DNA from 2 places in the Phytohabitans sp. LZ39 genome. Region 2 is predicted to be linked to the other one. Evidence: riboswitches for the same ligand, from Rfam matches in the RefSeq annotation. Region 2 holds a riboswitch; the other holds the start of a gene.
The links. A riboswitch is a leader RNA that binds a small molecule or an ion and turns the genes downstream of it on or off. The one in region 2 is predicted to bind cyclic di-AMP.

Region 1 (11,222 bases), on a different contig from region 2:
CGACAGTGAACCGGCGTCGGCGTACGTGCGTACTGTGAAGTGACGAGGATCGCAGACAGGTAGTGACCCGGATCGCTGTGCCTTATGGAGCTCGGATGTTGTCATTATTCGGGCGAAGTATGCACAGCGGCCGCCCAATCCACCACCGGGTCGGACCCCGAACGTCCTGATGAGGGCAGTGCACAGCAACTATGCACCGCGCTCTCAGCTAGTACTCAGGCATTCGTGACACTTTCGACTCAGCAGATGGAATCCCTTACGCGTCTCATCTGTTGTGTAGGTGTCAGCACCGCGGGGGATAGCGGAAGTTACGGGGGAGGGCTGATGAACGTGGGGACCGCAGGCAAGAGAGCAAGAGGGGCGAACGAGGGGATCGTGAGCAACGTGGAAAGCAATGTGGTGATGCGCACCGACGAGGTCGCCGAAGAGCGCGACCTGGTTGGCGTCTACCTACACGAGATCTCCCGGACGCCACTGCTCGACGCCGCCACCGAGGTCGACCTCTCGAAGGCCATCGAGGCCGGGCTCTACGCCGAGCACCTGCTCGACGAGGGGCAGATCCCGAAGGGCGTCGGCCAGGAGGAGCTCGAGCGCATCGTCTTCGAGGGCGAGCGCGCCAAGGACCTCTTCATCCGGGCCAACCTCCGGCTGGTCGTGTCGATCGCCCGCCGCTACGTGCGGTCGGGCATGCCGATGCTCGACCTGATCCAGGAGGGCAACACCGGCCTGGTGCGCGCCGTGGAGAAGTTCGACTACGAGCGCGGTTTCAAGTTTTCGACGTACGCGACGTGGTGGATCCGCCAGGCCATCAGCCGGGCGATCGCCCAGCAGGAGCGCACCGTGCGGCTGCCGGTGCACCTCGTCGAAGACGTCAACCGGATGCGTAACGTGGCTCGCCAGCTGACCCGCGAGCTCGGCTCCGACCCGGAGCCGGAGCAGATCGCGGTGGCGCTGGGCGTGCCGGTGGAGCGGGTGCACGAGCTGGTGCGCTGGTCGCAGGACACCGTGTCGCTCGACACGCCGGTCGGCGACGACGGCGACACCAACCTCGGTGACCTGGTGGCCGACAGCGACGCGCCGTCGCCCGAGGAGGTCGTGCTGACCGCCCTCGAGCGGCAGCGGATCGAGGGCCTGCTCAACCACCTCGACGACCGGTCGGCCGGCATCATGCGGGCCCGCTACGGCCTGGAGGACGGGCGCGAGCACTCGCTCACCGAGGTCGCCTCGCGCTTCTCCCTCTCCCGCGAGCGGATCCGCCAGCTGGAGATCCAGGCGCTGGGCCGGCTGCGCGAGCTGGCTCGGGCCGAGGGCCTCCAGGCCGCCTGACACACACCCCCCACCATCTGCCCGCTGAGCGGCCGGTGTCCGAATAGGACACCGGCCGCTCGCCCGTCTATGCGGCCACCAGGGTGTCTTCCGGCTGCCACGAGCGGGCGGTGCGCACGTAGTAGGCCCACCAGCCGATCGAAGACCCGTATGCCGCGCGCAACTCGGCGGGGCTGGGCGGTGGGTTGCCATACACCGCGCGAGCGGCGTCTTCGAACTGGGGCATGTGGAGCGGCACGCCATCGGGGCGGCCGAGCACGCGCAACAACAGCGCGTGCGCGGTGAACGCGCCGACGCCCGGCAGGGCCAGCAGCGCCTTGCGAACGTCCTCATACGGCCCGGTGCGGAGCCACTCCTCGTCGAGCGAGGCCACCCCCTCGACCACCTCGCGCAGGCGGCGGGCGCGCAGCCGATTGCCCGCGAAGCGGACGAGATCGGCGTCGTCTCGCGCGGCGACCGTGGCGAGCGAAGGGAACGCGACGTGCTCCACCCCGTCGAGCGTCAGGGACGGCCCGAGCTCGGCGGCCACCCGGCGCTTGCGGGCCGCCGCATACCACTGGGTGCTCCGCTGGACGAGCGCGAAGTAGACCGCGCCCTCGGCGAGCGAGGAGAAGCGCACCTGGTGTAGCCCGTGCGCGGCGCGCAGCAGCCCGGCCATGGCCGGGTCGCGCCCGGCGACGTCGAGGAAGGCACCGAGGTCGTCGTCGAGGCCGAGCCACCGCCCGACGGCGCGATGCACCACCGCCCGCTCGGTGGGTAAGAGGTGGCGGTCGGCGTGGAGGGTGAGCACGACGCCCGGACCCTCGGAAGCAGGCCCGACGTCGGCGACCACCGCCTCGGAGCCGAGCAGGAACGCCTTGCGCACCCGGCCCCCGGAGATCACATGGCCACCGGCGCAGGGCGCGAAGCCGGCCAGGGCGCGCAGGGACAGGTCGAACGAGAACGGCTCGGTGGCCGCCAGAAAGACTTCGGTCATGCCTCGACGGTGAACCCGCGGTACGACACTTCCGGCCGGCCCGTCCTCCCGCCGATCAAGGACTTGTGCGCCGATCGAGGGCTGCCGACGGCGCGTCCGCGATGGACCCGCCGCAAGCCGCCCTCGATCGGCGCACTTGAAGATTTATCTGACTCTGCCGTAGCCGTACGGGGTCATCATGTCGACCGATGCCAGCTCGACGCTCTCGCCGGCCTGCGGCGCGTGGATCACCTTGCCGCTGCCCACGTAGATCGCGACGTGGCCGAGACCGTTGTAGAAGACGAGGTCGCCCGCCTGGAGGGAGCCGCGGCCGATGTGTGCCACCACGTCCCACTGCATCGCGGCGTTGTGCGGCAGCGACTTGCCGGCCGCTCGCCAGGCGGCGAGCGTGAGGCCCGAGCAGTCGTACCCGCTGGAGCTCTCGCCGGCCCAGACGTAGGGCGTGCCGATCGCGTTGTACGCGAACCGCACCGCCACGCCCGCCTTACCGGAGATCGAGGGGATCGACCCGGTGTAGCCGCCGCTGGAGGTGGTGGCCGAGCCGTACGCCTCCTCGCGCATCTTGTACAGCTTGTCGAGGTCGCCCTCGATCTTCTTCTTGCCGGCCGCGAGCTCCTTGAGCTGGGCGGTCTGCTTGGCCTGGGTGGCGTCGAGCGTCGCCTTCTGCTCGGTGAACCGGCGCTCGGCCTCGGTGAAACCCTCCAGCTGCCGCTTGCGGTCGCGGGCCAGCTGGTCGAGCATGCCGAGCCGGTCGGCGAGCGGCCCGCTGCCGTTCAGCAGGGCGCTCGCGGTGCCCACCTGGCCCGTCCGGTACGCCACCGAAGCCATCTGGCCCACCTCGGTGTCCGCCTTGGCGAGCTGGGCCTCCAGCGGGCCCATCTTGGCGCTGAGCGCCGTGGCGGCGGCCTTGGTCTGCTTGAGCTGCTCGTTGAGCTTGTTGTACGACTCGACGACCTTCTCCAGCTCGGTGGATGCCTTGTTGATCTGCTCCGTCAGCTCGCTCGGCGACGGCTCGGCCTGTGCGGCCGCTGCCGGCACGGTCAGCCCGATCCCGAGCCCGATCAGCACGAGGGCGTGGAGCAGCTTCCGCGCGGAAGACAAACGGTGAACCCTTCTTCCCCAACGCCGCCTACCGGGTGAGCGAGCTTGCGCGCGACCCATCAAACTCGGCAGCTTGCGCTAGCGGCGGCTCGCCGCGAGCGGCGAGGCGACGTGAGCTGACGGATTCGGGCGGGAAGATCGCCCTACCGGGTCCGCCGAGGGGCGGGCGGGCCGCGGATTCACCCCAGTGCATTCGGTGGGTCCCCAACTCGCTGACGGAGAGTAATCGTCGTGCGATTAGGCGGCACCGGACCGGCGTCACCCGGGGGAGTGACTGACTACCGGACCAGCGGCTCCAACCTAGCGTCGGGGCCGGGCGGGCGAAAGTGGCGGAAGGATGACTTGTGACGGACGCCCGCGAACGGGGCGAATGTCTGTGTCACTCTAAGTGATTAGGTCGTACACCCAGGTCGGTCGGCCAGACGGGTGAAGGGCGATTTGTCGGTCTACGCGTTGGGTGGGCGACGGCGCTGACAAATCGGATATGCGGGCCTGAAAGCCCCGCGATGCAGCTAGCCGACCGCTGCCAATCTGCCAGGTGGCTGATTGCACCCCTTCCCTCGACTAGATGGCATCTCGCACAATGGCAGCAGGGCCCTTGAGGTTGCTGAAGCGGCACTTGATCGCCAGACGGAACAGAGCGAGAAAGACGATCGGCACCTGGCTGCCACCAGGTGCCGATCTCAAGAACCACCACACCAGCCCGCCTCACGAGCCGTAGGAGGCATTGAAGTGCAGACTACTCGCTACCCCGCGCGGTCACCAGCAGCACAGCCCGTAACGCAAGCAGACGTAACGAGCCCGAAACCGCCTGCTCCGCTGTACCAACAGCCCGGCATCCTGGTTACCCGCGACTGGTTCATCGTCGGTGGGCGCCGGTTCCCGGTCGGCGAGCTCAGGCACCTGCACACGGCCCGAGGCCCAGCACATCAGCTCACCGTGCGGTCGGTGACGGTGACCGCGATCGTGCTGGCCGCCATCGGGATCACGCTCGGCATGACCACCGAGCTCAACCACCTGAGTGCACAGGCCTACCTGGCGCTCACGGCGGTGGCGTTCGTCCCATTCCTCGTGGCGACGATCGGCCACCGCCTGCGGCCGCGGGCCTACGAGCTGTGGGGCGAGTTTCGCGGGATGACGGTGCTGCTCTTCAGCAGCGACGAGGAGCGGCAGTACGGGCAGGTCACCCGGGCGCTGCTCCGGGCGCAAGAGGCATACCGGCTCGGCGGGCTGGCCGAGCCGCTGGTAACGATGAACATCTGGCGCATGCGCTAGCCATAGAGACTTCGTCCCGAGTTCGGCCGCCGCGCGGCAAAGCGGGTCAACGGCGGACGAGGGGCGCGGTGGGGCCGGGGGGCCACACCGATCGTGGGCGGGCTCAGTCGAGCTCGCCCACGATCCGTTTGATCATGTCCTGGGTCTCGGTCGGGCTCAGCGCCATCTCGCGCAGCCGGTCAAACTCGTGCCGGTAGGGCTTTACCAGGTCGGGCTGGTCGACCACGTCGTCGCCGAGGCCGTTTTCCAGGTACATCACGGCGTCGTCGGTCGGGTCGGGAAACTCCAGGATCGCGAACGGGTTGGGAAAGCCGTCGACGCCCGCCGCGAACGGCAGCACCTGGATGGTGATGTTGGGCTCGCCGCACAGCGAGACGAGCCGCTCCAGCTGCTCCCGCTTCGTACGCGGGTCGCTGGCGATGCGCCGCACGACCGCCTCGTCGATCACCGCGGTGATGTGTGGCGGGTCGTCCTTGCCCAGCACCTCCCGCTGGCGGGCGAGCCGCACCGCGATCTGGCTCTCCTCGTCGGCGCCCGGCTGGCGGCGCAGCGCCTTGGCCGCGTAAGCCTCGGTCTGGAAGAGCGCGGGGAGCTTGGTGGGCGTGTAGCAGAGCACCGACGAGGTCTCCGCCTCCAGCCCGATGTAGGCCGTGTACGGCGCGGGGAGGGCGCCCGCGTACGACGACCACCACCGGCGCACCCGCGACGAACGGGCCAGCCCGACGAGCTCGTCGACCCGCGGCTTGTCGGTCACCCCGTAGAGCCGCAGCAGGGCGCGCGCGTCGATGGGCGAGACGCCGACGGCACCTGACTCGATCCGGATGATCTTCGACAGGGACCAGTCCATCTCCGTGGCAACCTGCTCCTGCGTGAAGCCTGCCGCCTCACGCGCCGCGCGCAACGCGGACCGCAACCGTCGCCGACCAACGGTGGGTCCATATGTCGCAGTCATGCCGCCGCTCCTGCGTTGTTTCGCCGATCAGCCGAGCTGGTCGGCCATCTTGGTGATCTTTTCGAGGGACTCGTCGGGCTGGAGGGACATCTCCCAGAGTCGGTCGAACATCTGCTGATACGCCGCTACGTCGGTGGGGCGGTCGAGCACGTCTTGGGCGAGCACTCCCTCGAGATAGACGATGTCGGTGTCGTCATCGTCAGGGAAGCGCAGGATCACGAACGGGCCTTGAGGGGCGTAGTCGCCCGCCGTGAACGGGAGCACCCTGATCGTCACCTGGGCGCGCCGTCCGACGTCGGCCAGGTGACGCAGCTGCTCGCGCAGGCTCTCCGGGCCGCCGGTCTGCCGGTGCAGCGCGGCTTCGTCGAGCACCACGTCGATGTGTGGCCGGTCGGGGCGGTCGAGCACTTCCTTTTGCCGCCGCATGCGGATCGCGTGTCGGAGCTCGATCTGCTCCGCGTCCATCGTGTCGCCCACGGTGGTCGAGGCCGCGGTGACGGCGGCCCGCGCGTAGGAGTCGGTCTGTAGGAGGCCGGGGATGCCGGAGGGCTGGAAGAAGGAGAGCTTGAACGCCTCCGCCTCCAGCCCGATGTACGCCGCGTAGGCACTGGGGAGGGTGTCTTTGTACTGCGACCACCAGGTGCGGCGCCGGGAGACCCGGGCCAGCTCGACCAGCTCGTTGATCTGGTGCTGGTCGGTCATCCGGTAGTGACCGAGCAGCGCCTTGACGTCGTTGGTGGAGATCGACACGGAGCCGGCCTCGATGCGGATCAGCTTGGAGAGCGACCAGTCCATGGCGGCCGCCACCTGCTCCTGGGTCAGCCCGGCGGCGTCTCTCGCCCGGCGCAGCGCGGACCGCAGCCGGCGCCGGCCGACCGTAGGCCCGTGCACCGTCGTCATCGGCGACCCTCCCCGGCTGCGCGCGTCACGCGCCCACGATGTGTCACCGTGCAGTAGACCCGTCCGTGCAAGAAAATGATCTGTGCAGAATGCCACCTGGCTAGACGCGACCTGCCATTTAGCTAGTCTTGTGAAGGCTACACCTGCCCTGCTAGCTTTTCCAGCATCGTGCCCGGGGTGCCTGAGCATCCGTCAAAGGGGCAGTTCGGACTCGGCCGTAAGTGCGGCGGTTTGGGCGCATCGGTCCACTCTTCATGCGCTACAGTGTGGCGTCACGGCGCTCTGCCGCGACATTTGCGGCTGCTTAAGAGGAGCACCGGATGTCCCAGACACATTCCGTCACCGACGTGTGGCGGAAGAGCGCACGCTGCGAGGCGCACAACTGCGTCGAGGTAGCCGAGCGCGCCGACGAGGTTGCTATTCGCAACAACTCGGTTCCGGACACGCAGTTGGCCTTCGCCCGCCCGGTGTGGGCAGCGTTCATCAGCGGCGTTCGCGCAGGTCAGTTCGACCTTCAGTAGGGTCCTGTTCCCCGGGTCTCTCCGCCCGGGGAGCTCTCCTCCGGCACCAGCGGGGCATCCACGACGGATGCCTCTTTTTGTTGTTCACGGAAGCCGCGACGGCGTGTGGCACATTGGTAGCGGCGAGGAGGTCATTCATTCATGTACGCCCTCCTTTCTGCATATGCCTCGGCATGGAACATTTGATAGCAGCGCGAGTGCGGGGCGGTGCCGTCATGGCCGGCGCGCACCAGCCCGCGGAGGGGCAGGTTGCCGTGGCGGATGGACCGACGAAGTGGCGTAAGAGCGGGCAGTGTGAGTCGCTGAACTGTGTCGAGGTGGCCTTGGACGAGGCTCACGTCGCGATCCGTAACTCTGCGTCGCCGGACGGGCCGTTCATTGAGGTCACCGCGACAGCATGGAGGGTGTTCTGCGCGGCGCTGCGCGCCGGTGAGTTCAACCGGTGACGGCGACGGGCTCGCGCACCCACCGGGTCGCGACCCGCTCGGCGTAGAAGGAAAGAAACGGAATCGTGCCCGCGAGCATGACCAGAAGCATGCGACGCAGCCCCCACCGGGCGCGGCGGGCCAGGTCGAAGACCGCGACCAGGTAGATCATGTAGAGGAAGCCGTGTGCCGGGCCTACGGTCTCCACGATGGAAGGCTCGTCCCAGACGTACTTGAGCGGCATGCCGATCACCACGAGCACGATCAGGACCACGCCCACGATGTACGCGATCGCGCGGTAGCGCAGCAGGGCTCCCCCCACGGTTACTCCTCTACTCACCCCGGGTAGTCGGCGGGCCGGGCGTCCGGGTGCTCGTTGAGCCAGGCCAGATATCGGTTGTACGCCGCAAGCTCCGGGTCGGCGCCATCGTCGTACCCGACGGGCTGCCGCGCGGTGCGGACGGGGCGGCGGTAGGCCGTGGCCGCTGAGCCCGACGGGGCCGGTGAGACCGGCACCTCGGGCTTACCGCGGAGCGTGAGGCGCACCTCGCGCACCCAGATGAACACCACGAACGCGGCGAACACGGGCCACTCGAACGCGTACGCCCAACTGAGGGTGTTGCCCCCGGCGGCTCGGCTGATCTGCCACCAGCCGAGGGCCAGGAAGCCGGCCACGAGCCCGACCGCGAGCACGTGGCGCGCGATCCACGCCGGTGACCACAGCCGCCTCATACGCCCGAGAGTACCGGCGGGGTTTCGGCGAGGTTCGGGCCGGGCAACGGTGGGACATGAGCGGACCTGCGCAGTACGCCGAAGGCGCGGCGGCCGAGCTCGACACCGGTGTCGACGGGGCCGACCTCACCGATGACGACCTCTTCCGGGAGATGAGCAGCCTGCACCGGACCCGGCTGGACACGCTGCGACACGGCTCCGACGCCGCGGTGGCCAACCACCTGCGGCGCACGGCCGAGCTGGAGACGGAGTACCTCACCCGTTATCCCGGCCGGGAGGTCGACCCGAGCCGCCTCCGCGACTGAGCCGGTCGGGTGTGGCGCGGGCCACCCCCGGGCCCCGGAACACCTGGCGGGGGCGTGCCGTTGAGATGACTGACGGTGTGTCCAGTGTCCCCGGGCCTCACCTATTTGCCTTCGCGGAATACCGTCCGGCTGGAGCCGCGTCGTGCCACTCGCCGAGAGGCGACCTGCACACCGACGCCAGCGCCGCCCGGTGGCCATCCCACCGGGCGGCGCTCTTTGCGTGCCGGCCTCTTACCGCGTGGGAGGCGACGCGGTGGGAGGGGGGCCGGCGACCCCATTGCTCTTGCGAAGCACCACCAGGCCGCCGTCGATGGTGCGTCCGGCCGGTTCGGTGCCGGCGACCGTGCCGGCGGGGCAGGACGACGGGATCGGCACCTCGTTCACCTCGACCCGGAAACCCTGACCCTCCAATGTGGACGTCGCTGCTTCGACGGTCTGGCAGGTGACGGTCGGGATCTGGCGCTGCGTGCCGTACGCGATCTTCTGGCTGGGGCGCGGGAAGTCCTGCTGCGCCTTGCCCCGCATGATGTCGGCGAGCGTCTCGTACACGGCGGGGTTGACGATGCCGTGGTCCATGTTCGCCGTGGTCTCCGGCCAGTCCGGGTCGACCAGGATGCCGGCGACCGCCATCGTCCGGCTGGTGACGACCAGCGAGGCGGTGCGCTTGCTGTCGGTCGTACCGGTCTTGCCGGCGATCGGGTGCTTGATGGTGCGGAACGCGTCGGCGGCGGTCGTGCCGTTGCACTCGCCGAACGCGGACCTGTCGCCAACCGGGCACCGCGCGGCGTCGATCGCGGCGCGCGCCACGTCACGGTCGACCGCCTGGTCGCAGCGTGGGTTGGCGACGTCGAGCTTCTTGCCCTCGAAGTCCTTGATCTCCTGTACCGGGATCGGCTCGCAGTGCCTGCCGTCCGCGGCGAGGGTGGCGTACGCGTTGGCGAGGTCGAGCGGGGTCGTGCCGGAGACGCCGAGCGTGAAGGAGCCCCACCCGTCGGCCTTCTCCTTGTCGTTCGCCATGCTGGCGTCGTCCTCGTTGAGGAAGCGGATGCCCAGTTTCTTCGCGGCTTCCACGGTGTTGGCCGCGCCGGCCATCTCCTCCAGCGGCACGAAGTACGTGTTGACCGACTTGCCGAAGCCGGTCCAGGCGTTGTGCACGCCGGCGAGGCTGGGGCTGCTGTTCTTCGGGCACCACTGGTCGGTGCCGGGGCAGGCCGAGCTGCCCGAGGCGTGGTACTTGGACTTGTACTGCTGCGGGGCGTTGATCGTGGTGGCGAGCGGATATCCCTTCTCGAGCGCGGCCACCAGCGTGAAGATCTTGAAGGTCGACCCGAACTGGTAACCGCTGCCCCCCGTGAGCAACGGGTTGGTGGTGTTCGGGTAGGTGCCCCTCTGCCCCTGGTTCTTCGGATTGGTCGTGGGCTTGTTCTTGGAGTTGTCGAGCTTGAACACCCGGTTGGTGGCGAGCGCGCGCACCCGCCCGGTGCCCGGCTCGATCGCGGCGACCATGAGCGCGTGCTTGTTGCCGGTCTTGAGGTGCTCCTCCACGTTGTCCCGGGCCTTCTTCTGCACGCTCGGGTCGAGCGTGGTTACGACGCGGTAGCCGCCACCGTGCAGCCGCCGCTCGCGGTCGTACGGCGTGGCGCCGAAGGCCTCCTGGCCGAGCCACCACCGGCGGAAGTAGTCGCAGAAGAAGCCCCAGTCGTTCGGCTTGGTGACCGTGCAGCCCTTCGGCGGGCGCTTTCCCTTGACCGTCAGCTTGACCTTCTTCGCGGCCTCGCCTTCGGCCGCGGTGATCGCCTTGATCTCCACCATCTGGCCGATCACCCAGTTGCGCCGGTCGAGCGCGCGCTCCTTGCCCTTGGGATCCAGCGGGTCGTTGTAGGTGGGCGACTTGACCATGCCGGCGATCAGCGCCGCCTCCGGGATGGTCAGGTCCTTCGGCTTCTTCCCGAAGTAGAACTGGCTGGCGGCGTTGACCCCGTACGTGTTGTGACCGAACGGTGCGAGGTTGAGGTAGCGGGTGAGGATCTCGTCCTTGGAAAACCTCTTCTCCGCCTGCTGCGCCAGCCGCATCTCGCGGACCTTGCGGGCGGTGGTGTCCTCGCCCGCCTTGACCGCGCTGTCGTACGTGGGCGCGGTGTAGATGGTGGACATCCGCACGAACTGCATCGTCAGCGTCGAGGCGCCCTGCTGTGCCCCGCCGGTGCTGTTGTTGAGCAGGGCGCGGAACGTGCCCTTCACGTCGACGCCGTTGTGCACGTAGAAGTTGTGGTCTTCCGCCGCGATCATCGCCTCGCGCATCGGCTCGGAGATCTGGTCGAACGTGACGTCGTCGCGGTTTTCGTCGAAGAACCGCGAGATCAGCGTCTTGCCGTCGGACGCGTACACCTCGGTCTGCTGCGGCGCCTGGGTGGTCGTGAGCTCGGTGGGCAAGGCCTCGAACGACTCCGCTCCCGCCTTCGCCGCGAGGCCCGAGGCGGCCAGCGCCGGAAACATCGCGGCCGCGACGACGAGGCCGGCGAGGAGGCCGCACACCACGAGCGTCGCGAGGTTGACGAGCGCGTGGCGCCGGGGCCGTCCGGCGGCGCGCCCGGGGTGGAAGCGGAGGAGAGGTTCGGTCACGCCTGCAAAGACGTCCAGAGGTGAGGCTGGGGTTGCAGCTGATACCGATCTTCACAGCACTTTCACGAGTGGTCCGGGCTTTCCTGG
Region 2 (11,222 bases):
GCACGAGCAGCGCCGCCGCGCCGGCCACATGGGGTGCGGCCATCGAGGTGCCGGAGGTGGCGGTGTACCGGTCGTCGATCACGCGGCCCATCGCGGTGCCGGCCGCGCGGGCGGCGACGATGTCGACGCCGGGCGCGACGATCTCCGGCTTGGCGGCGTTGGTGTTGATCACCGGGCCGCGGCTGGAGAAGGCGGCGAGGCGGTCGCCGCCGTCGACCGCGCCGACGGTGAGCGCGCTGGTCGCCGCGGCCGGTGCGGTGATGAGGCGGTCGGCGTACCCGTCGTTGCCCGCGGCCGCCACGAACAGCGTCCCGTGCTGCTTGGTCAACGTGTCCACGGCCTGCGACATCGGGTCGGTGCCGTCGCTCGGCTCCCAGCCGCCCAGGCTCATGTTGACCACGTCGGCGCGCGCGGCGGCCCACTCCATGCCGGCGATGACCTGGGAGTCGAAGCCGCCGCCGTCGTCGCCGAGCACCTTGCCCACGAGCAGGGTGGCGCCGGGCGCGATGCCGCTGCGCTCGCCGCGCGCACCCGCGCCGGAGCCGGCCGCGATGGACGCCACGTGGGTGCCGTGGCCGTGCCGGTCGACCGCGTCGCCGCCCTCGACCGTGAAGTCGACCTTTTCCGCGATCCGCCCGGCCAGGTCGGGGTGGTTCGGATCCACACCGGTGTCGAGCACCGCGATCTTCGCGCCCACTCCGGTGTACCCGCTGGCCCAGGCGCGCGGCGCGCCGACCTGGGTGATGTTGCGGTCGAGGGTCGCGGTGGTGGTGGCCGTGGCGCGCACCCGGCGGTCGAGGGTCGTGGTGGTGGCCGTGGCGCGCACCCGGCGGTCCAGCCACACCCGCGCGCCCGCCGCTGGCAGCGCGCTCACCAGCGCGGCACCGGACGCCTTGGGCTGCCGTCCGGCCACCGCGGCCACGCTGGGCAGGTCACGCTTGGCACGCAGGCTCGTCGCCAGCGGCGCCCGCGAGGCGGCCGCCTGCGTGCCGGGTCGCACGATCAACGGCAGTTCCTTGGTACGGGCGTCGTCGTACCCCTGGAGGATCAGCGTCGTCACGTCGAACAGGGCCTCGTCGAGCACCCCGCCGACCAGCGAGGCGACCCGGCCGGGGATCACCCGCACGTGCCCGTCGGGGCCGCAGGAGCGCTGGAGCACGCCGTCCGGTGTCGCTGGTCGCACGCTCACCACCGGGCACCCGGTCTCGCGGGTGTGCACGGTCACCACGTCACCGCTCAGCAGCGTGACCGTGTAGGTCTGACCGGCCGGCAACGGCCCAGGCTCCACAGTGGACGCGGCGGCCGGTTGCGGGACGATCGGCAGGAGCAGCGCCGCGATCGCGATCGCGATGCGTGATTTGTACCCAAACACGCCGTGCCTCCTTCGCCGCGACCAATCACCCCGTAGACGCATGGACATCCGTTGCCGGTTGCACGACATTTCGCCATCCCGGGATGTCACGGCATAGTGGTGCGGTGGACCATCGCCCCCGGGTCCAGCTAGCCGTGCTGCTGGCGGTCGCCGTGCTCGTCACTGTCGGTATCGCTCGCTGGCAGACCCGGCCAGGTGCCGCCCCCGAGCCCGCCGCCGTGACCAGCACCTGCGCCGGCCACGCGCTCACCGCCGACCGCCAACTGCGGGGCATGTGGCTGACCACCGTCAACAACACCGACTGGCCCAGCCGCCCCGGCCTACCCGAGGATCAGGTCAAGGCGGAGTACCGGGGCTGGCTCGACCTGGCACAGCGGCGCGGCCACAACGCGGTCTTCGTGCACGTGCGGCCGGCCGGCGACGCGTTCTGGCAGTCCGACTACGCACCGTGGTCGTACTACCTGACCGGGCGAAGCGACGGGCAAGGTCCGGGGTGGGACCCGATGGCCTTCATGATCGCCGAAACGCACGCCCGCAACATGGAGTTCCACGCCTGGTTCAACCCGTACAAGGCGAGCCGCTCCGGCGTCTTCGCGGAGCTGCCGCCCAACCATCCGCTGCGCGCGCACCCCGACTGGGCGGTGCCCTACCCGGCCAAGGGCAAGGGCAGCCGGCTGCACTACAACCCCGGCATCCCGGAGGCGCGCAAGTTTGTGGAGGACTCGATCCTCGACGCGGTCAACCGGTACGACATCGACGGTGTGCACTTCGACGACTTCTTCTACCCCTACCCGAAGGGGCGCGAGGACTTCAACGACGCGGCCGCGTTCAAGGCACACAGCCGGGGCATCAACAACAAGGCCGACTGGCGCCGCGACAACGTCAACCTGCTCGTCAAGGAGACCAACGAACGGATCAAAGCGGCCAAGCCGTGGGTGAAGTTCGGCATCAGCCCCTTCGGCATCTGGCGCAACGCCTCGACCGACCCGCTCGGCTCGCCCACCCGAGGACTGCAAAGCTACGACGCGATCTACGCGGACACGCGACGCTGGGTGCAGGAGCGGTGGGTCGACTACATCGTGCCGCAGCTGTACTGGCACATCGGCTTCGCGATCGCCGACTACGCCAAGCTGCTGCCCTGGTGGTCCGACCTGGTGGCCGACAGCCCGGTGCAGCTCTACGTCGGCCAGGCCGACTACCGCATCGGGCAGAAAGGCGCGTGGCGCGACCCGGGCCAGCTCGACAAGCAGCTCGCCCTCAACCGCAAGTACCGGGTCACCGGCAGCGTGCACTTCAGCGCGCGCCAGGTGAAGGCGGACCGGCTCGGGGCGGTGTCCCGGTACGCGGCCGCCCACTACGCCGAGCCGGCGCTGGTGCCGGCGATGGCACACCTGCCCGGCAAACGCCCGCCGGCCCCGGAGCTGGAGGTCGACGGTGCCCGCCTGCGTTGGGATGGCGACGCGGCAAGCTACGCGGTCTACCGGGTCGACGGTGAAGCGGCCCGACTGGTGGCCACGACCCGCGACACCACATGGACCGACACCACGAAGAGCGAGGCGCCACGCACCTACTGTGTGACCGGCCTCGATCGACTGTGGAATGAAGGAAACGCGAGTGAACCACGCGTCATCGATTAACCACACGCGGCTACCGAATCTTTTCCCTGGTCAGAGCGCTGCCTGAGTCCACTGTCGATCAGGTAAGCTCTTCGGCGGTCTGCCGCGCGGCGGCGCCCCCACGGCGTCGGCGGCACACCGCCGCCTAATCGCCCGCCCAGGGCGAGTCGGGGAACCAGGTTACTGGGGTGAATCCGCGGTCCGCGGTAGGGATCCTTCCGTCCCGAATCCGTCAGCTAACCCGGCCGGCGGCCGATGGGAGGAATCGCGTATGACGCCACCCGTACGTCGCCGGCGCTGGTCGCTGGCCGTAGCCCTGGTCGCCTCGGCGGCCGCGTTGCTTTCCGGGGTGACGCTAGGACCGCTCGGCGCGTCGGCCGCCCCGAAACCCAACCCCGGTGACGAGGGCAGCTCGCCGCTGCTGCGGGACGTGCTGTCCGAAACGAGCAAGGGATACATCGAAGCCCGCAACGCCGTCAACAAGTCGCGCGGCCGGCAGCTACAGCTCCAACTCCAGCTGAACCAGGCCCAGGAGAAGGTCAAGGCGATGGAGCCCGAGATCCAGCTCCTGGTCGCCGCCTCCTACCGCAACGGCCGCATCGGCCCGATGAGCGTGCTGCTCAACAGCTCCTCCCCCGACGAGTTCCTCCAGCGGGCGGCCACCCTCGACCTGTTCGCCGCCCGCGACAACGCACGCCTGGCCCGGCTCAACGCCGCCCTCGACCAGGCCGATCGCGCCAAGGCGGCGATTGACGCCGAGCTCAAGGAAGAGCAGAAGCAGCTCGCCATCATGGCCAAGCAGAAGTCCGAAGCGGAAAAGGCGCTCCAACTGGTCGGCGGCAAGGCGACCGGCGGCTTCGTCAGCGCCACCTCCCCGGTGGCCCGGCCCGCGCCCCGCAACAGCAACGGCGGCTTCTCCCCGCAGGGCTGCACCGCCGGCGACCCCACGACCGGCCGCTGCATCACGCCGCGCACGCTGCACATGCTCAAGGAAACCCAGCGGCTGGGCTTCGACCGCTTCGTCAGCTGCTACCGCCCCGGCGGGCCGTACGAGCATCCGAAGGGCCGCGCCTGCGACTGGTCCTCGGAAAGGAACAGCTTCGGCGGCGACGCCACCGGTGCCGCCAGGCTCTACGGCAACAACCTCGCCGCCTATTTCGTGCGCAACGCCGACCGTCTCGGCGTGATGTACGTGATCTGGTACCGCCAGTTCTGGTCCCCGGCCACCGGCTGGCGGGCCTACGGCGGCGCCGGCGGCGATCCCTCCAGCGACCATACGAACCACGTACACATCTCGATGCTCTGACCCAGGATTCGAGCTACGAAAAAGCCCCGCGCGGTGGCGCGGGGCTTCGTTTCGGTCTGCCTACTGGTCTGGCATGCGGCGGGCGGGGGCCCGGCCGAAGGGCTGGCGCGGCGGGGGGCCCACCGGTGCCAGCGCGGGGATCGCCAGGGTCAGCGGGGTGTCGCTGGTGACCGTGACGTGCTCCCCGTGGTGCAGGAGGTCGAGCTTGGCGCCGTCGCCGCCGTTGCGCAGCGAGTAGGTCACCTCGTGCGGCTGGACGGCGACCCGGAGTCGAAGGCCCCGCCACAGCAGCGAGAACTCCATGTGGTTGATCCGGCTGGGCAGCCGTGGCGCGAAGGACAGGTTGCCGCCGTGGTCGCGCATGCCGCCCAGGCCCGCCACGACGGCCAGCCAGGCGCCGGCGAGCGCGGCGATGTGCAGGCCCTCGCGGGTGTTGTTGTGGATGTCGTGCAGGTCCATGAGCGCGGCCTCGCCCAGGTAGTCGTGGGCCAGCTCCAGATGGCCCACCTCGGCCGCCATGACCGCCTGGGTGCACGTCGACAGCGACGAGTCGCGGACGGTGCGCTGCTCGTAGTAGGCGAAGTTGCGTGCCTTCTGCTCCGGGGTGAACGCGTCGCCCCGCCAGTGCATGGCGAGCACCAGGTCGGCCTGCTTGAGAACCTGCTTGCGGTACAGGTCGAAGTACGGGTAGTTGAGCAGCAGCGGGTAGCCACTGGGCGGGGTGGCCGCGAAGTCCCACTCCTGGAGCCGGGTGAACTCTTCGCACTGCTGGTGTACGCCCAGCTCCTTGTCGTACGGGACGTGCATGGCGGTGGCCGCGTCGCGCCAGGACGCTGCCTCCTCCTCGTCGACGCCGAGCCGGCGGGCCTGCTCCGGGTGGCGCAGGGCCGCGTCGGCGGCACCGACGAGGTTTTTTTGCGCCATCAGGTTGGTGTAGATGTTGTCGTTAACCACCGCGGTGTACTCGTCGGGGCCGGTGACCCCGTCGATGTGGAAGACGCCGTGCCGGTCGTGGTGACCCAGCGAGCGCCACAGCCGCGCGGTGTCGACGAGCAGCTCCAGGCCGACCTCGCGTTCGAAGTCGTGGTCGCCTGTCGCTACGACGTAGCGCTGCACGGCGTCGGCGATGTCGGCGCCGATGTGGAAGGCCGCGGTGCCGGCCGGCCAGTAGCCGGAGCACTCGTGCCCGCGCACCGTGCGCCACGGGAACGCCGCGCCCTTGAGCCCCAGCGTCTGCGCGCGCTCCCGGGCCAGGTCGAGCGTCGCGTGCCGCCATCGCAGGCCGTGGGTGACCGCCTCCGGCTGGGTGTACGTGAGCACCGGCAGCACGAACGTCTCGGTGTCCCAGAAGACGTGCCCGTCGTAGCCCGGACCGGTGAGGCCCTTGGCGGCGATCGGCCGCATCTCCGCGCGTGCGCCGGCCTGGAGCACGTGGAAGAGCGCGAAGCGCACCGCCTGCTGCACCTCGGGGTCGCCCTCGAGCCGGACGTCGGCCGCGTCCCAGAACTGGTCGAGGTACTTGCGCTGCTCGCGGACGAGCCCATCCCAGCCGGAGAACTTGGCCGAGGCGATCGCCGCGCCGACCTGGTCGCGCAGCGCCGGGAACGAGCGGCGGCTCGACCAGCCGTACGCGAGGATCTTGACGACGCGCAGCTTTTCGCCGGGCTTGAGCACGGTCGCCACCGTGGTGCGCGCGAAGTCCGGGTAGGCCTCGGTGCTGATCACCGTGCGCTCCGGCCCCTCGATCTCGTGCTCCATCGCGGCGGCCATCCGCAGCCCACTTTTCTTGGTGCGGTGGATCAGCTGCCCGCCGGCGGCGGTCGCCAGGTGCTCCTCGGCCTTGAGCGGGGCCTTGAGCACGGCGGCGACCCGGGGGTCCTTGCGGGTGGCCGGCAGCTCCTCGTTGGCGACGAGCTCGGACTGCACGATCAGGCGCAGCGGGCGGTCGTCGGCCACCTCCACCTCGTAGCAGATCGCGGCGACCGCGCGCTGCGTGAAGGAGACCAGGCGGGTGCTGTGCACGCGCACCGCCCGCCCGGCCGGCGAGACCCACTCGACCGTGCGGTCGAGCGTGCCCGCCTGGAGGTCGAGGACGCGCTGGTGGGTGCGCACCTCGCCGTATCGGACGTCGAAGGGCTCGTCGTCGACCAGCAGCCGGATGAGCTTGCCATTGGTGACGTTGACAACTGTCTGCCCGGACTCCGGGAAGCCGTAGCCGGCCTCCGCATAGGGTAGGGGGCGCAGCTCGTAGAACGAGTTGAGATAGGTGCCCGGCAACCCGTGTGGTTCACCCTCGTCAAGGTTACCGCGGAGTCCAATGTGGCCATTGGACAACGCGAAGACCGACTCAGACTGAGCCAGCACATCGAGGTCGAGCCGGGTCTCCCGGACGTGCCAGGGCTCGACCGGGTAAGCCCGCTCACGGATCATGGATTCTCCAGCAACTCACTGAGGTCGCGCACGACGACGTGGGCGCCGTGCTTGTAAAGCGCGTCGGTTTGCCCGACCCGGTCGACCCCGACGACCAAGCCGAAGTCGCCGGCGCTGCCGGCCTCCACACCGGCCAGGGCGTCCTCGAAAACGGCCGCAGCCGACGGCGCGACGCCGAGCAGCTTAGCTGCGTCGAGGAACGTATCGGGGTGCGGCTTGCCGCGCAGATTGTCGCGTCGGGCGACGATGCCGTCGACGACCACTTCGACCTCGTCGATGAGGCCCGTGACGGTCAGGATATCGCGGCAATTGGCGCTTGCAGAGACCACAGCGCGACGCAATCCTGACTCGCGGACCGCCTTCAGATAGGCGACCGAGCCCGGATAGACCTCCACCCCGTCGTCGCGGATGTGGCGCAGCAGCAACTCATTCTTACGGTTGCCGATGCCGTTGATCGTCTCGGCGGCCGGCGGGTCGTCTGGTGTGCCCTCGGGCAGGGTGATCCCCCGCGAGCCGAGGAAGGTGCGCACGCCGTCCGCCCGCGGGCGGCCGTCGACGTACTTGTTGTAGTCGTCGCCGGCGTCATACGGGCGGAACGGCTCACCGGTGCGCTCGGCACGGGCGCGCAGGTAGGCGTCGAAGGTCTCCTTCCACGCGGCGTTGTGCACCTTGGCGGTCTGCGTGAGCACACCGTCCAGATCGAACAAACAGGCGGTAACGCCATCGGGGAGTCCCAACACTCGGACAGAGTAACCGCTGAACGTCTGATGAAACTGCCGGCTCACCCGTGGCTTTTGTGGTGACCGTGAGTGTCCGGACGGCCCGGCTTTTGTCCCGGCTCGACCACCACGAACTGGCCCATCATCCCGGCGTCCTCGTGTTTCAGCACGTGGCAGTGGTACATGTAGGGGACGTCCGGGTCGGCGTAGTCGGCGAATCGCGCGATGACCCGCACGGTCTGGTCGGGTGCCAGCAGCACGGTGTCCTTCCAGCCGCTCAGCTCGGCCGGCGGCGGCTCGCCACCCACCGAGAGCACCTGAAACTGCACGTCGTGGACGTGGAAGCTGTGCGGCGTGCCATCTTCCTTGGTGATCTCCCAGATTTCTGTGGTGTCCTTCGTGACCACCGCGTCGATCCGGCCCATGTCCATCTTCCGGCCGTTGATCTGCCGTCCGGAGAGCGTGAACTCGCGTGTGGTCACGGCGTCGGCGGGGTCGAGCCGCTCGATCGGCGCGAGTGTGGCCGGGACCTCGGCCGACCGGGCCAGATCACTTTCCGTGCGCAGCTGGAGTACGTCCAGGGTGTCCCGCCCGCCGGCGAACCGGTCGGAGACGGGGTTGTCGAGACTGGCCGGAAAACTACGTAGGGTGACGCGCTTGTCCGGCTTCATCGCGACCACGATCTCGGCCCGCTCGCCCGGGGAGAGCCGGATCCGGCCCATGTCGTGCGGTGCCGGGAGCAGCCCGCCGTCGGTGCCGACGAGGGTGAAGCTCCGCCCGTCGGACAGCCCGAAGGAGTACGTGCGCGCGGCCGAGGCGTTGAGCAGCCGGAGCCGCACCCGCTCGGTGCGCACGTCCAGGTAGGGCGCCACGGTCCCGTTGACGAGCACCGTGTCGCCGGTGTCGCCGCTGTCCTTGATCTGCCCGCCGCCGTCGAACTCGTGGTCCTGGACGATCACCGGGATGTCGTCGATGCCGTACTCGTGTGGCAGTTTGGCGGAGTTTTCGTCGTCGAGGATGAACATGCCGGCCAGGCCGCGCTGGACGTGCCGGGCGGTCTGGCCGTGCGGGTGCGGGTGATACCAGAGCGTCGCGGCCGGCTGGTCCACCGTCCAGGTGGGTGACCAGGTGGCGCCGGGCCGTACCTCCTGGTGTGGGCCGCCGTCCATGCGGGCCGGCAGGTGCATGCCGTGCCAGTGCACGCTGGTCGGCTCGGGCAGGCCGTTGGCGACGTTCACCAGCACCTGCTCGCCGCGCTTGGCGCGCAGGGTGGGTCCGAGGTGGTCGCCGTTGAAGCCCCAGGTGCGGGTGGGCTGGCCCGGCCCGAGATCGGTACGCCCCTGCTGGGCGCGCAGGTCGAACACGCGGCGCCCCTGCCCGTCGATCCGCGACTGGGCCAGCGGCGGCACCTTGAGCGGGTTTCGGAAGTCGACCTGGCCCGCGGTGTCGAGGCCCGCGCGGCTCCATGCCACGGCGGCGGCCACCGCCCCGCCGCCGCAGCACAGTGCGAGGGCGGTAGCCACGCTCACGAGCAACACTCGTTTCATCACCACTCCTTATCTCTCTACATGTAGCTTGACTACTTATCTGGGCGCGCGTCCACGTTCTCGGGGCCAATTGGGGGTCCCTTCCAGGGTTACTTGCGGGTAACATCTGGTGCATGTCCATCGACGCGCAGGCCGTTGGAGCCGGGATGCTCCAGGCGGTGCCGTTCGCCCGCACGCTCGGCTTCGAGTTCGTCGACGCCGCACCCGACGGCGACGGCGGCGTCCGCACGGTCGTCCGCCTGCCCGACTCACCCGCGACGCACAACCACGTCGGTGGCCCGCACGCCGGCGCCATCTTCACGCTCGGCGAGACCGCGTCCGGCGCGGTGGTGCTGGCCGCGTTCGCCGACCTGCTCGACCGGGCGGTGCCGCTGGCCGTCCGCGCCGACATCGCGTACAAGCGGCTGGCGCTCGGCGCCATCCGCGCCACCGCCCGCCTGGGCCGCCCGGCCGCCGAGGTGGCCGCCGAGCTGGAGGCCGGCACCCGCCCGCAGTTTCCGGTGCTGGTCGAGATCGCCACCGAAGACGGCGAAACCACGGCCGAGATGACGGTGATCTGGACGCTGCGACCACAGCGCTGAGTACCGTGCAGGCGTGACCGACCCGCTCGAGAAGGCGCGGCAGATCGCCGACGACGTGCTCTTCCCCGCCGCGCTGGAGGTCGACGCCACGGGCGTCATCCCGGCCGGCCACCTCGACCTGCTGGCATCCGCGGGCCTCTACGGCATGGCCGGCCCGCCCGGCGTGCCGGACGCGCCGATGATCGTGGAGTCACTGGCCAGCGGCTGCCTGGCCACCACGTTCGTGTGGATGCAACATCACGGTGCGGTGCGGGCCGTGGCCGACAGCGCACAGCCCGACCTGATCGAGGAGTGGCTCGACCCGCTGTGCCGCGGCGAGCGCCGGGCCGGCGTCGCGCTGGGCGCCCTCCGCCCCGGCCCACCCTCGGTGCGCGCGACGCCCGTCGACGGCGGCTACCGGCTCGACGGCACCTGCCCGTGGGTCACCGGCTGGGGCATGATCGACGTCTTGCTCACCGCCGCCCGCGACGACGCCGAGACGGCGATCTGGTCCCTCGTGGACGCCGTGCCCGGTCCGACGCTGGCCGCGCGGCCACTCGACCTCGTCGCCGCGAACGCCGCCACGACCGTCGAGGTCACCTTCGACGGCCACTTCGTGCCGGCCGAGCGGGTGACCACCACCCTCCCGTTCGCCGAGTGGGGCGCGCGTGACGCCGCCGGCCTGCGGATGAACGGCTCCTTCGCCCTCGGCGTGGCCGCCCGCGCCACCCGCCTGCTCGGCCCGACCTCGCTGGCCGCGGAGCTGGACGCGTGCCGCGCCGCGCTCGACGCCGCCACCCCCGAGACGCTGCCGGCCGCGCGTGCGGCGGCGTCCGCGTTCGCGATGCGCGCGGCGACCACGCTGACGGTGGCAAGCGGCGCGCGGTCTGTCCTTCGCGACCACCACGCCCAGCGCCTGGTCCGCGAGGCGATGTTCCTGCTGGTCTTCGGCTCCCGCCCACCGATCAAGTCCGCGCTGCTCGACCTGCTCTCCCCCGAGATCCACCCGTCCTGACGTCTCGTCGATCAGGGACTTGGGGGCCCTCCACCAAGTCCCTGGCCGACTCCAGGTCCAGCCCCGATTCATACATATTTGAGCTACCGCGATGTCCGCTGTGGCCCGGACCGCTGCTCCCGCGGCCTCACCCGTCCGCCGCTGGTCACGCTCACGCCTACGCTGTCGAGCTGCCTCGTCTGTGCGTCCGGGTCGACAGCTTCCCAGGCCGACGGGCCGCGGTCCGTGGGGTGTGCGGGATCCCTTTGCTCTGCACCCCGGGAGGAAACCGGTCGGGCGGTTCAGCCGCATGGGCGTGGGTGGCGACTATGGGGGTGCGGAGCAAAGGCGATCCGCGCGCACACCCGTCTCCTGCCCGGCCCCGGTGGCCGGGCAGGGCGTCCGGCGTGAGCGTGACCAACGGCGGACGGGTGAGGCAGCGGGAAATGCACCCCAAGAAAACGCTCCGCTGCGCTCCACGTTTCCCCGGGGGCCCCGCGCAGCGGTCTGGACCACGACGGGCGCCGCGGTAGCTCACATCTGTATGAATCGGGGCTGGACCAGAGTCGGCCAGGGACTTGGTGGAGGGCCCCCAAGTCCCTGATCGACGAGACGTCAGAAGAGGTTGGCGATGGTCTTCAGGATTTCGGCGTAGAAGTTGCCCTCGATGCTGCGGAA

Region 1: another riboswitch for cyclic di-AMP. It lies ahead of AC5L36_RS30540 (C40 family peptidase); the one in region 2 lies ahead of AC5L36_RS04110 (coiled-coil domain-containing protein).

What each region holds. Positions count from the first base shown of each region.
Region 1 is NZ_JCADBM010000018.1:122,486-133,707, reverse strand. Features, by position in the region: gene AC5L36_RS30550 (sigma-70 family RNA polymerase sigma factor) at 325-1,326, shown strand; gene AC5L36_RS30545 (DNA-3-methyladenine glycosylase family protein) at 1,394-2,302, opposite strand; gene AC5L36_RS30540 (C40 family peptidase) at 2,447-3,403, opposite strand; cyclic di-AMP (ydaO/yuaA leader) riboswitch at 3,515-3,607, opposite strand; gene AC5L36_RS30535 (DUF6232 family protein) at 4,136-4,678, shown strand; gene AC5L36_RS30530 (helix-turn-helix domain-containing protein) at 4,782-5,630, opposite strand; gene AC5L36_RS30525 (helix-turn-helix domain-containing protein) at 5,658-6,530, opposite strand; gene AC5L36_RS30520 (DUF397 domain-containing protein) at 6,851-7,051, shown strand; gene AC5L36_RS30515 (DUF397 domain-containing protein) at 7,267-7,497, shown strand; gene AC5L36_RS30510 (DUF3817 domain-containing protein) at 7,487-7,798, opposite strand; gene AC5L36_RS30505 (hypothetical protein) at 7,813-8,208, opposite strand; gene AC5L36_RS30500 (DUF6158 family protein) at 8,265-8,513, shown strand; gene AC5L36_RS30495 (transglycosylase domain-containing protein) at 8,745-11,135, opposite strand.
Region 2 is NZ_JCADBM010000002.1:101,643-112,864, reverse strand. Features, by position in the region: gene AC5L36_RS04120 (S8 family peptidase) at 1-1,372, opposite strand, end outside; gene AC5L36_RS04115 (glycoside hydrolase family 10-like protein) at 1,477-3,009, shown strand; cyclic di-AMP (ydaO/yuaA leader) riboswitch at 3,121-3,255, shown strand; gene AC5L36_RS04110 (coiled-coil domain-containing protein) at 3,260-4,294, shown strand; gene AC5L36_RS04105 (glycoside hydrolase family 65 protein) at 4,355-6,724, opposite strand; gene AC5L36_RS04100 (beta-phosphoglucomutase family hydrolase) at 6,721-7,464, opposite strand; gene AC5L36_RS04095 (multicopper oxidase family protein) at 7,506-8,990, opposite strand; gene AC5L36_RS04090 (DUF4442 domain-containing protein) at 9,104-9,571, shown strand; gene AC5L36_RS04085 (acyl-CoA dehydrogenase family protein) at 9,585-10,565, shown strand; gene AC5L36_RS04080 (hypothetical protein) at 11,160-11,222, opposite strand, start outside.